Regions from separate parts of the Streptomyces sp. AHU1 genome, predicted to be linked through region 2. Evidence: riboswitches for the same ligand, from Rfam matches in the RefSeq annotation. Region 2 holds a riboswitch; each other region holds the start of a gene.
What was found. A riboswitch is a leader RNA that binds a small molecule or an ion and turns the genes downstream of it on or off. The one in region 2 is predicted to bind cyclic di-AMP.
Positions count from the first base shown of each region.

Region 1: linked by a shared signal. The riboswitch ahead of ACICHK_RS29455 (M23 family metallopeptidase) and the one ahead of ACICHK_RS07565 (C40 family peptidase) in region 2 are both predicted to bind cyclic di-AMP.
Region 3: linked by a shared signal. The riboswitch ahead of ACICHK_RS17140 (transglycosylase family protein) and the one ahead of ACICHK_RS07565 (C40 family peptidase) in region 2 are both predicted to bind cyclic di-AMP.
Region 4: linked by a shared signal. The riboswitch ahead of ACICHK_RS36665 (NlpC/P60 family protein) and the one ahead of ACICHK_RS07565 (C40 family peptidase) in region 2 are both predicted to bind cyclic di-AMP.

Region 1 is NZ_CP174283.1:6,620,016-6,623,212, forward strand. It holds gene ACICHK_RS29445 (M16 family metallopeptidase) at 1-142, shown strand, start outside; gene ACICHK_RS29450 (M16 family metallopeptidase) at 139-1,527, shown strand; cyclic di-AMP (ydaO/yuaA leader) riboswitch at 1,743-1,902, shown strand; gene ACICHK_RS29455 (M23 family metallopeptidase) at 1,915-2,685, shown strand; gene ACICHK_RS29460 (GntR family transcriptional regulator) at 2,882-3,197, shown strand, end outside.
Region 2 is NZ_CP174283.1:1,653,770-1,656,966, forward strand. It holds gene ACICHK_RS07555 (ATP-dependent Clp protease proteolytic subunit) at 1-545, shown strand, start outside; gene ACICHK_RS07560 (hypothetical protein) at 542-847, shown strand; cyclic di-AMP (ydaO/yuaA leader) riboswitch at 1,185-1,381, shown strand; gene ACICHK_RS07565 (C40 family peptidase) at 1,385-1,858, shown strand; gene ACICHK_RS07570 (LysE family translocator) at 1,929-2,573, opposite strand; gene ACICHK_RS07575 (LysR family transcriptional regulator) at 2,684-3,197, shown strand, end outside.
Region 3 is NZ_CP174283.1:3,833,690-3,836,886, reverse strand. It holds gene ACICHK_RS17145 (transglycosylase family protein) at 132-1,058, shown strand; cyclic di-AMP (ydaO/yuaA leader) riboswitch at 1,242-1,435, shown strand; gene ACICHK_RS17140 (transglycosylase family protein) at 1,440-2,168, shown strand; gene eno (phosphopyruvate hydratase) at 2,510-3,197, shown strand, end outside.
Region 4 is NZ_CP174283.1:8,304,802-8,307,998, forward strand. It holds gene ACICHK_RS36650 (beta-glucanase) at 1-558, shown strand, start outside; gene ACICHK_RS36655 (hypothetical protein) at 686-859, shown strand; gene ACICHK_RS36660 (hypothetical protein) at 878-1,204, opposite strand; cyclic di-AMP (ydaO/yuaA leader) riboswitch at 1,694-1,865, shown strand; gene ACICHK_RS36665 (NlpC/P60 family protein) at 1,873-3,197, shown strand, end outside.

The DNA of each region.
Region 1 (3,197 bases), 5.0 Mb from region 2:
CACCGCGGAGGAGGTCCGGGAGGCCGCCCGGGCCCGCCTGCGTCCCGACAACCGGGCGGTGCTCGTCTACGAGCCGACCGCCGCCGAAGCCGCCGACGCGGCTGACTCCGCCGACGAGACCGACGAGGAGGCGGCGAAGTGACCGAGCTCGCCACCATGGACTTCCACCCGCAGCCCCAGGCCGGACAGCCCAAGCCGTGGGCGTTCCCCGCCCCCGAGCGCGGCACCCTGGACAACGGCCTGACCGTGCTGCGCTGCCACCGCCCCGGCCAGCAGGTCGTCGCCGTCGAGGTGATCCTCGCCGCGCCGCTGGACGCCGAGCCCGCGGGCCTGGACGGCATCGCCACGATCATGGCGCGCGCCTTCTCCGAGGGCACCGACAAGCACTCCGCCGAGGACTTCGCCGCCGAGCTGGAGCGCTGCGGCGCCACGCTCGACGCGCACGCCGACCACCCCGGCGTACGCCTGTCCCTCGAAGTGCCCGTCTCGCGCCTGGCCAAGGCACTCGGCCTGCTCGCCGACGCCCTGCGGGCCCCCGCGTTCGCGGACAGCGAGGTCGAGCGGCTGGTGACCAACCGGCTGGACGAGATCCCGCACGAGACGGCCAACCCGGCCCGCCGTGCCGCCAAGGAACTCTCCAAGGAACTGTTCCCGGCCAGCGCGCGCATGGCGCGCCCGCGCCAGGGCACGGAGGAGACCGTCCGGAACATCGACGCGGCGGGCGTCCGTGCCTTCTACGAGAAGCACGTGCGTCCCGCCACGGCCACCGCCGTCGTCGTCGGCGACCTGACCGGTGTCGATCTCGACGAGCTGCTCGCCGACACGCTCGGATCCTGGACCGGCTCGTCCGCCGAGCCCCTTCCCGTGCCGCCGGTGAGCGCCGACGACACCGGCCGCGTGATCATCGTCGACCGTCCCGGCGCCGTCCAGACGCAGCTGCTCATCGGCCGTGTCGGCGCCGACCGGCACGACCGCGTGTGGCCCGCCCAGGTCCTCGGCACGTACTGCCTGGGCGGCACCCTCACCTCGCGCCTCGACCGCGTCCTGCGCGAGGAGAAGGGCTACACCTACGGCGTACGGGCCTTCGGCCAGGTCCTGCGCTCCGCGCCGGACGGCACGGGAGCCGCGATGCTCGCCATCAGCGGCTCGGTCGACACCCCCAACACCGGTCCGGCGCTCGACGACCTGTGGAAGGTGCTGCGCACCCTCGCGGCCGAGGGACTGACCGACGCGGAGCGCGACGTCGCCGTGCAGAACCTGGTGGGTGTCGCGCCCCTCAAGTTCGAGACGGCGGCGGCCGTCGCGAGCACCCTCGCGGACCAGGTCGAGCAGCACCTGCCGGACGACTACCAGGCGACGCTCTACCGGCAACTGGCCGCCACCGGCACCGTGGAGGCGACCGCGGCGGCCGTGAGCGCCTTCCCGACGGACCGTCTGGTGACCGTCCTGGTGGGTGACGCGGCGCAGATCGCGGAGCCGGTCAGGGCCCTCGGAATCGGTGAAGTCACCGTGGTGGCGGCCGAGTAGAACCCGTGCGACCCAGGAGGGCCCTGACGGCTGAAGAGCCGTCAGGGCCCTCCTTTTCCCGTACGCCCCTCGCGAGATGTCCACATTCGTACGGCGGTTGCCCTTCTGCCCTGTGGGATGCGTTACAAAAATCGTGATCCGTTTGTTGTTCGAACGACGCCCCGCATAGCGTCGTTCCGGCTGTTCGTCAGGCAGTGCGCCGCGCCCGCGGCACCGGACAGTCATCGCCGAGTCCCCATGGCGCGAGCCAGGGGAGCCGGGGACCCACACGCAGTCCCTGGGGTGAATCGGACGCCCTCTCCCCGAGGGGGTCCGTAGGAGACCTTCCTGCTCCGAACCCGTCAGCTAACCCGGTAGGCGAGAGGGAAGGAAAGGACCAGCCTCTACATGGCGTTCTCCTGTGGCACCGGCAAGCACCGTCGTCCGAGCCGCGTGCACAGCACGACCACGACCGCCGTCGGGGTCGCGGCGCTCACCACCACCGGTGTGGTCGGAACCCTGGCCGCCCCCGCGCTCGCCGCCGAGGCTTCCGTCGAGCAGACGCAGACGGGGCTGACCCAGGCCGTCACCGTCGGCGACACGGTCGCCGACCAGATCGACGCCCAGGCCTTCGCGCAGCAGCTCGCCGCCGACGAGGCCGCCGCCCGCAAGCAGGCCGAGCAGACCGCGCGCAAGCAGGCGGCGGAGCAGGCCGTGAAGCTCCGTGAGGCCAAGGAGCGCGCCGCCCGCGAGGCCGAGCGCAAGCGCCTGAACACCTTCGTCATGCCGATCACCGGTTCGTACGTCTCCACCGGCTACCAGGCCAGCAGCGCCCTCTGGTCGTCCGGCAGCCACACCGGCGTCGACTTCCACGCCGCGACCGGAACCCCGGTCCACGCCGTCGGCGCGGGCACGATCGTCACGGCCGGAGACGGCGGCGCCTACGGCAATCAAGTGGTGATCAAGATGCACGACGGCACGTACACCATGTACGGCCACCTGTCGTCCATCGGTGTGTCCGTGGGCCAGACGGTCACTCCGGGACAGCAGATCGGCCTCTCCGGTGACACCGGCAACACCACGGGACCGCACCTCCACTTCGAGGCCCGTACGACCGCGGAGTACGGCTCGGACATCAACCCGGTCGCGTACCTGCGCTCGCACGGCGTCAACGTCTGACGACCGCTTCGCGGCTTCTCCGCCGCTTTCGATGCCCCGGCTCACCGAGCCGGGGCATCGTCGTTTCCGGAGGTCGTCTGTCCAAAAAATATCCATGGATTCGGGCCCGCCATCGGAAATTCCGGCTTCCTGCAATAGAGTCACTGAACAAGCGTCAATCGATGACGTTTCGCGGGGATTAAAGCGGAGGTCGGTCATGCGTATTCCGGCGCACTCGGTGTGCACGGCGATCCGTGACGACATCGTCGCGGGTGTCTACGGACGCGGCGGCCGACTCACCGAGGAACTGCTCGCGCGGCGCTACGGCGTCTCCCGCGTCCCCGTCCGCGAGGCCCTGCGCACCCTGGAGGCCGAAGGCTTCGTGGTCACCCGACGGCACGCGGGCGCGTGCGTCGCGGAGCCCACCGAACAGGAGGCCGCGGACCTCCTGGAGATGCGCATGCTGCTGGAACCGCTGGGTGCCGCGAGGGCCGCGCAGCGGCGTACGGAGGCCCACCTCAAGGTGCTGCGAG
Region 2 (3,197 bases):
TCCTCGGGACACCGATCGACGACACCTCGGCGAACGACGTGACGGCGCAGTTCATGTACCTCGAACACCAGGCGCCCGAGCAGGACATCTCGCTGTACATCAACTCCCCGGGCGGCTCCTTCAGCGCGATGACCGCGATCTACGACACGATGCGGTTCGTCACCTGCGACGTCGAGACGATCTGCCTCGGCCGGGCGGACTCGACCGCGGCGATGCTGCTGGCCGCCGGAACTCCGGGCAAACGGCTCGCGCTGCCGGGGGCCCGCGTCCTCCTGCGCCAGCCGTCGGTTCCGGAACCGATCGAGGGCCATCCGGGCGATCTGGCCGTCCAGGCCGAGGAATTGGTCCGCTCCCGCCGGATCCTGGAGGAGATGCTCGGGCGGCACACGGGGCAGAGCCCGGAGCGGATCGCCGCGGACATCGAGCGCGACAAGATCTTCGACGCGCCGGCGGCACGGGCCTACGGGCTGGTCGACCGGGTCGTCCCGAGCCGTAGGCCCGCGCGCCGGACGCCGGACGCCGGACGCGAGGTGAGCGGCCGATGATCCCGGACCTGCCCCCGCTGCCCGCGCTGACCCGTGCCGAGGCCGAGCTGATCGACCGCTACCTCGACGTGGTCGACCTGGTCGGCCGCATCAACCCGTCCCGCCCCGGAGACACCTATCGCGGCCTGAGGGCGGCTCAGGCACTGGTCGGCAAGGCGGAGGCGCTGCGGGACGCCCTCGCCCTGATGCACCAGCGGGGCGAGAGCGAGGTGCACGCCCCGACACTGGCCCAGGCCCTGCGGGTGCTCGGCGGGGAGCGGCGGGCGGCCAGGGTCACCGTGCCGCCCGGGTCCGGCAGTTGACGGACCCGCACCGGCGGGCCGGTACGCGCCGGAGCTCCGCGCCGTCCGGTCCGCGACTCAAACGGACCGGATGGTGTACCCCCCGATGGCGTATTTCCCGATCCCTTCCGGGACCCCTCCGAGTTGCGCAACGCGCGGACCGCGGAGGCCGGATGGGGCCCTTCACCGCAGGTGCGGGCCTCATCGATGTCTCCAACACGTGCTCGAACGCAGCTATGTTCACCCGAACGGGTGAGTGGTGAGTAAGCCCACAAAACGCCGATTCCGCTCGGATTTTCCGTCCCTCATGAGTGAAGATCCCTTCCGACGACAAGCCCCCGCCACAGCGGCGGGGCGGTCCGGGCGGACGCCGAGTCCTGCCGCCGCCCGGATGACCGGTCGACAGGAGTGGATCGGCAGGAGTGGAGGACCCAGCTAGACGGGCCGCCGGAACAGTTCCGGGCGGTCCTTGGGGTGAAGCCGCAACCGCGGCCGGGCAACTTCGCCAGCCCGAATCCGACAGGTCATCCTTCACAGGCGGCTGACGAAGGGTTGCGCATGACTGCGCTCAATCGTGTCCCGTCGCTGTGGACCCGGGCCGGTACGGCCTCGGCGCTCACCCTTGCCGCGGTGGGCGGCAGCCTCGTGGTCCCCGGCGCCGCAGCCGACGCCGAGGCGGCCACCGTTGCGACGAAGGCACTCCAGGTCGCGGCGTCGAAGCACGGCTCCCCCTACCAGTGGGGCGCCACCGGACCGCACCGCTTCGACTGCTCCGGGCTCACGCTCTACTCGTACAAGAAGGCGGGCAAGAAGCTGCCTCGTACGGCCGCGGCCCAGTACAACAAGACGCACCACGTCTCGGCCTCGCACCGCAAGGCCGGTGACCTCGTGTTCTTCCACTCGGGCCGGAACGTCTACCACGTCGGTATCTACGCCGGGAAGGGGAAGATCTGGCACTCCCCGAAGACCGGGGAAGTGGTGAAGCTCCAGAAGATCTGGACGAGGAGCGTCTGGTACGGCAGGGTCGGCTGACCCTCTCCTCCGGGGCGGCGGAACCCCGCCGCCCCGGCGCCGGCCTCCTCACGGCCGCCGTGACGCCCTCTCAGCTCCTCAGGGGCTCCAGCACCAGGACGAGGCCCAGAACGGTGAGGGCACCGCCGGTGAGCCCCGCCACGGCCCGTGCGGCCCGCGGTCCGCGCAGCCACCGTCCGAGCCGGTCCACCAGGAGCGCGACCGCCGGGAACCACACCAGGGCCAGGGCGACCACGATCAGCGCGAGCAGCAGGGTCCGCGGCATCGCGGGGCTGCCCGCGGGCACGAACTGCGGCAGCAGGCTGAGGAAGGTGACGGGCGCCTTCGGGTTGAGCGCGTTGGTGACGAAGCCCTGCCGCAGCGGACGCGCGCCCCGGCCCGTCCCCCGCGTCCCCGCCTCGTACGGCGACGCGGCCGGGCCCGGCTCCCCCGGACGGACCGACGGGCGGAGCGTGCGCAGGCCCAGGTACAGCACGTAGGCCCCGCCGAGCAGTTGGAGCGTCCCGAAGAGCGCCGGCACGGCGGTCAGGACCGCGGCGACCCCGGCGACGGCGAGCGCGGTGTGGATCAGCAGCCCGCCCGCGATGCCGAGGGCGCACGCGAGACCGGCCCGGCGGGAGACGAGCGCGTTGCGTACGACGACGGTGAAGTCCGCTCCGGGCATGGCGACCATGCCCGCGGCGACCCCCGTGAAGGCGATGAGCTGTGCGTCCATGCCCCCAGGCTGCCCGGCACGGACCTTCAGCGGGTATGTCGAATATCCTGGGCCGGTATTAAGCAGTCGTTTAGACCCGGCAGGGTGCCGCCGGATCCGGGAGGGGCGCGATGTACGACCCGACGCGGCTCGCGGCGCTGGTGGCGGTCGCCGAGGCGGGGTCGATCACCCGGGCCGCCGAGCGCCTCGGCTACACCCCGCCCGCGCTGTCCCAGCAGGTGGCGAAGCTGGAGCGGGAGACGGGGACGACACTGCTGGTGCGCTCCCATCGCGGGACCCGGCTCACCGGCGCGGGCGAACTGCTGGTCGTACGGGCCCGCCGGGTCCTCGACGAGATGGAGCTGGCCCGGCACGAACTGGCCCGTCTGACGGGGCTGTCGGGCGGCACGCTGCGGCTCGGCACCTTCCAGACGGCGGGCATCCATCTGCTGCCGCCCGTGCTCACCGCCTTCCGCCGGGCCCACCCGGACGTGGCGCTCGCGGTCGCCGACCACGAACCGCCGCACGGGATCGCGGCGGTCGCGGCCGGCGAGGTGGACCTGGCGCTCACCCACACCTACCAGCCCGCCCCTCCGGTACCGCTCCCCCCGTCCGTGGGCGTCGAGCCGGTCCTGGTCGAGGAAC
Region 3 (3,197 bases), 2.2 Mb from region 2:
GCGCCTGCGCTTCTCGCTTGGCGGGAGCCGCGTTGCTCCCCCGCTGTCGCTCGAAAGGCTCTCGCATGCTCTCCGGGAACGGCCGTCACCGTCGCCCTCGTCAGGCCCCGGCACTCATCGTCGCCGCAGGGGTGACCGGATCGGCGATCGCCATCCCGTTGCTCGCCGCGGCGAGCGCGAGCGCGGCCGACGGGAACACCTGGGACAAGGTGGCGCAGTGCGAGAGCGGTGGCGCGTGGAGCTCCAACCAGGGCAACGGCTACTACGGCGGCCTCCAGCTCGACCAGGCCAACTGGGAGGCGCACGGCGGCCTCGAGTACGCCCCGACGGCCGACCAGGCCAGCCGCTCGCAGCAGATAGCCGTCGCCGAGAAGGTGCTCGCCGACTCGGGTCTCGCGGCCTGGCCCACCTGTGGGCCGCTCTCCGGGCTCGGCAAGGGCTCGGGCGAGGTCAGCGTCGACACGGGCGTGGCCGGCGACTCGTCGAACACCGGGGGCGAGTCCGGCTCGTACGTTTCGTCCGGCCTGGCCACTTCGCCCAGTTCGTCCCCTTCGGCGGGTTCCTCCGCTTCCGCCGGTTCGGATGACTCCTCGGACGCGGCCGACGGCACCGCGAAGCCCAGCGCCTCGCAGAGCTCCGACGACTCGGACGCGAAGGCCGGCAAGAGCGGCAAGAACGGCAAGAACGGCAAGAACGGCAAGAGCGACGAATCGGCCAACTCCGGACGGAAGGAAGCCTCTTCGGACGCCTCCGCCACGCCGGGCGCCGGCACCGGGCGGCACCGCGGCGCGGACGCCGCGGAGAGCGCGGCCGACAGCCGTGCCGAGGCCTCCGCCGGGCGGCACGCCGCGAGCACTCCGGGCCTCCCGAGCGGTGCCGTCGGCAACTCGTACATCGCGGAGGTCGTGGACAGCCTCTGGAGCGATTCCGCCTCTTCCGACTCCGGGGACGAGGGTGGCGAGCTGCTCACCGTGGACAAGGTGGCGGCCGACAGCGGTCCCGGCCTCGTCGTCCCTGGTCGGAGCATTGCCGCCGACGCCGAAACGGCCCAGAACTAGCGGGAGTTCGCGTCATAGTTCGCTGTGGAATGTCCTATTTGGCGCAAGTGAGACATGAGTCTCAGAAGCCCTGATCGTCTTTGAATTTCCCTCGGTTCACTGCTTACGGTCGTGACCGCTCGCCACAGCGGGCCCCGACGGTCGCAACGCCGAATCCTGCCGACGGCCGTACGGGAACAGTCGTCGCGTCATGCGCCGTGGGCAGGAGCGGGGGACCCAAGGTAAGCGCCGGGACCGGGAGTTGAGAGACGCCCGGGAACGGCTTGGGGTGAAGCCGCGTGCCGGACGTCCTGGAGACGGGACCGAAGGCGTGCGGCCGGGCAACTCAACCGGCCCGAACCCGACAGCTCACCTCGCAGGCGTCGGTGAGGGGATCACTCCATGCTGTTTTCCGGCAAGGGCAAGCACCGTCGTCCCAACAAGGCCACCCGTGTCGCCGCGATCGCCGGCGTCACCGGCGCCGCCATCGCCGCCCCGCTGATGGCGGCCGGCAGCGCCTCCGCCGCCACCGCCTCCGAGTGGGACGCCGTCGCCCAGTGCGAGTCCGGCGGCAACTGGTCGATCAACACCGGCAACGGTTACTACGGCGGCCTGCAGTTCTCGTCCTCCACCTGGGCCGCGTACGGCGGCACCGCCTACGCCGCGACCGCCGACCAGGCCTCGAAGTCGCAGCAGATCGCCATCGGCGAGAAGGTCCTCGCCGCGCAGGGCAAGGGCGCCTGGCCGACCTGCGGTGTCGGCCTGTCGAGCACCCCGTACGGCGGCGGCTCGGCCCCGGCGGCCCCGTCCACCCCCTCCTCCTCGTCGTCGAGCGGCTCGCAGAGCGCTCCCGCCACCCGTGCGACGGAACAGCCCTCCACCCGTACGGCGGAGCAGCACGCCGCCCGTTCCGCGGAGCGCCCCGCCGTCCAGAAGACCGTCACCACCCCGACCGGCAAGAAGGTCAAGAAGGGCGACGGCGAGTACAAGGTCGTCAAGGGTGACACCCTCAGCTCGATCGCCGAGAAGAAGCACGTCAAGGGCGGCTGGCAGAAGCTGTTCAAGCTGAACAAGGACATCGTCGCCGACGCCGACTTCATCTACCCGGGCCAGCAGCTGCACCTGCGCTGAACGGTGCGGCAGGCGGGCTGACGTGGCCGTCCTCGGCGGAGGACGGCCCCGGCCCCAGCTCCGGTCGGCGTCTTCCCGGCCGAGGGCCGCTCTCTCGCGCGACCTCCGTACCGGAGGCCCGCGAGGCCCCGTCCCCACGGGCTCCCCGCTCCGGCGCGTGTTCCCCCGCACGCGCCGGAGCGGGGTTCTTTTTATTTCCTTTTTTTGTTCCGTTCAGGAACAATACGTACGCTCGGTTTCGCCCGAGGGGCGGTCGGTCGCTGGCCGATCCCCGTGGGCCGGTTAGGCTCATCCCACGGGGCTGCCGAGCCCCGCGTACCGCGTCACATCCCATAAAGGAGATGCTCGTGCCGTCCATCGACGTCGTCGTAGCCCGGGAAATCCTGGACTCCCGAGGCAACCCCACGGTCGAGGTCGAGGTCGGCCTCGACGACGGCAGCACGGGTCGTGCCGCCGTCCCGTCCGGCGCCTCCACCGGAGCCTTCGAGGCCATCGAGCTCCGCGACGGTGACCCCAACCGCTACCAGGGCAAGGGCGTCGAGAAGGCCGTCCTCGCCGTGATCGAGCAGATCGGCCCGGAGCTCGTCGGCTACGACGCCACCGAGCAGCGCCTGATCGACCAGGCGATGTTCGACCTGGACGCCACCGACAACAAGGGCTCGCTCGGCGCCAACGCCATCCTCGGCGTCTCGCTCGCCGTCGCGCACGCCGCCTCCGAGGCGTCCGACCTGCCGCTCTTCCGCTACCTGGGCGGCCCGAACGCGCACCTGCTGCCCGTTCCGATGATGAACATCCTGAACGGCGGCTCGCACGCCGACTCCAACGTGGACATCCAGGAGTTCATGATCGCCCCGATCGGCGCGGAGTCCTTCTCCGAGGCCCTGCGCTGGGGCACCGAGGTCTACCACACCCTCAAGTCCGTCCTGAAGTCCAAGGGCCTGTCCACCGGCCTCGGCGACGAGGGCGGCTTCGCCCCGAACCTGGACTCCAACCGCGCCGCGCTCGACCTCATCCTCGAGGCCATCAAGC
Region 4 (3,197 bases), 6.7 Mb from region 2:
GGCCGTTTCCGGGCCACCCGACGACCGGACGGTGACTGGGACGCGGGCCTCCTCACCACCGAGGGCAGTGCGGACGGGTTCATGGTCCGTACGGGGGACGTGCTGGAGACGCGGGTCAAGCTGCCCACGGTGACCGGGGCCTGGCCGGCCGTCTGGACATGGCGGGACGGCGGTCAGGAGATCGACGTCTTCGAGTACCACCCCGACAACCCGGACCTGCTGGAACTGTCCAACCATGTGCGCAACACCCACCGTTACTACCGGAACCAGGCCATTTCTCCGGGTGCCTGGGTCGACCTCGTGGTCGAGTTCGGCGCCCACCGCGTCGTGTGGTGGGTCAACGGGGTCCGCGCCTTCGACGACCGGCGCGGAGTGGGCAGGTCCTGGCACGCCTATCTCATCGTCAACCTGTCCGTGTGCGCCGGGCGTTATCACCCACCACCGCCTCCCGAGGCCTCCGAGATGGACTTCGAGGTGGCCCGTCTGACGGTCCGCAGGCCGCGGACCGACGGGCCCTTCCCCGCGACGGCGGAGCGCGAGGCCGACCTCCTCGACTGACGCACGTCATGCGCCTCGCCGGGAACCGGTCCTCGGCGGGCGCATCCGCCGGGGCCCCCGGTCCGGAAGTACGGCATCAGAAGCGACGTCGCGCTCGTGCGCGTCGCGCCGACAGGTGCCGAGGGTCATGCCGAATCAGCAACCGGGGCGGGACGCCCCCGAGACCGCCTACGTCAGTCACGTCGGCGACTGCCGTACGTGCCGACGCGAGTCCGGACGCTGCCCGCAGGGCGCCCGTCTCTGGCGTTTCTACCAGGAGTGGCGCAACGGCTACCGGGCCCGGCCCGAGGACGCGGACTGACGGCGAGCCCGGCGTTCTCTAAGGGCTGTCTGCCCCGGCGTTCTCCGGCGGCCGTCGGGGCCGGACGGCCGGGGCGGGCCGGTCGCCGGTCTCCGGCCGGGGCCGACTCGCCGTCGGCCGCGGGGCGGTGCCCGGCCGGTCCTCGGGGTCCGGAGCGGGGGAGGCGGGGCGGCGGCCGCCGGACACGAGGCGTGCGGCGGACGCGGGAAGAGGAGCGCCCGTCGACGGATCCCAGCTGAGGATCCACTCGAAGTCGCGTTGCAGCCGACGGGCTTCGCTCCGGACGAGCGTCGGTATGTCGCCGCGTTCGGAGATCAGTTGGGCGTAGATCGGCGCATCGTGCACGTGGGGATCCTCGACTCGCTCTCGTGGTCTGACGTGCCTCGACGGTACGGCCGGCACGTGGTCGCAGCGGTCATCCGGCCAGCTCGGCCAGAACCGGTCAAGGTGTGACCAGTGGGTGCCGCCGAAGTCGAACGACATGCCAGGGAACGCCAGTTCTGTGCACACTTCCGACACATCCGGGACGACCGGATGTGTGACCGGCGGGCCGGGACGGGACGGGTCCGCGCGGCCGGACCGGAACCGGGACGGGGCGGGCCGGGGCGGCCGAGCGGGAGGCCGGGCCGGGATCGGCGCCCGGCCGCCCCGACGGACGTGCTCAGCCGTCATTTCGAGTACGCCGCGTGTCCTCGCCGTCGCGCTGCGGGGTGATGCGATGAAGGTCACGAAAATGTATCGGACATCTGGGACGTGGATCTTCACATCGGGTGCACAACATGGCTAAGTTGGCGACCTGGCCGCCCGATTCCCTCCGGCGAAGCTCGCCGGGCGGTGCGGCCTCCGCCGAATCCGGCCCGTCCTCGTGGCGGCTGGAGCCGGGGACCCACCGAACTTGGGGTGAATCGGCCAACTGTCTTACGGGACAGGGGCCGTAGGGCATACCTTCCGGAATCGTCCGCCCGAACCCGACAGCTAACCCGGTAGGCGGACGACGGAAGGAGCACCACTCCATGGCGCCGGAACGCACCCCGCCCAGCAGCGAAGAAGTCGCCCGACGGCTCTCGTCCCTCTACGACCAGGCGGAATTCGCCACCGGTAACTTCAACGGGACCCGTGCCTCGGCGAACTCCGCCCGTAGGTCGGGCCGAGGGGGTGCCGGTCAAGGAAGCGGGGTTTCCGACGCCGCCCGGGACGACCTGATGCGGCAGTGGTTCGACGGGGCGCGTTCCCGGATCGGACCCGTGGCGCCGGCCGTGCTCCCTGCCGACAGGCAGCCGAAGCGCGGTGGTGAGAGTGCCCGTCCGAAGGAGGGCGGGAAGGGATCCAAGGGGTCCTCGTCGGACCTTCCGACGGTGTACGAGCTGGAACAGATCATGCGGCCCGCCGCCGAGTTGACGGCTGCCCCGGTGCTGGAGCTGACCGCCGGTCCGGCTTCGGAACCGTCCGCGCGTCCCGTTCTGGAGCTGACGGCGGGTCCGGTGGCCGAGACCATGACCGGTCGCGCCCCGGCGGCACCGGGTCCCGGGGTGCCGGGCCGTGCGGCGCTCCCTGCGGGGGCCGCTCCGGCCGCCGCCGCATCGCAGAAGGCCGCGCTGCACGGCAGGAAGCAGAGCGCCCGACGCAAGCTCGCCGCCGCGCAGGAGCTGATGGCGCAGCACGCGGCACGGCAGAGCATGGCCGTCCCGCAGCAGGCGCAGGCGCCGGCGATCGAATACCGGCCGGCCCCGCAGACCGGCACGTTCCCGTCGGCCGCCCAGACGGGTTCGTTCCCGTCGGTCGCCCAGACCGGTACCTTCCCGTCGGCTGCTCAGACCGGTTCGTTCCCCTCGGTCGCTCAGACCGGTACCTTCCCGTCCGCCGCTCAGACCGGTGCCTTCCCGTCGGCCCCGCAGGCTGCGGCGTTCCAGGCGGCCCCGCAGACCGGCACGTTCCCGTCCGTCGCCCAGACGGGTTCGTTCCCGTCGGTCGCTCAGACGGGTTCGTTCCCGTCCGTCGCCCAGGCGCCCGCGTTCCAGGCGGCGCCCCAGCCCGCCCCGTACGAGGCGGTGCCCCAGGCGGCGCCCGCGTCCGAGGTCTTCGGGACGGGCTCCATGCCCCGGGCGTACGAGTCGGCGCCCCCCGCCGCCGAGTCCAAGGCGGTCATCCTGCCCCCCGGGTACGAAGCGCCGGCCCCGGCTCCCGAGTACAAGTCGGTGCTCCTGCCCCTCGAGCAGAAGCCGACCCGTCCCAGCGGTTACCGGCCTGCTCCGATGCCGCCGGTGAGCGAGCCGGCGCCGCAGCCGCCCGCGTACGAGACGGCGCCGCGTCCGGCCGCTTATCAGTCGGCCCCGATGCC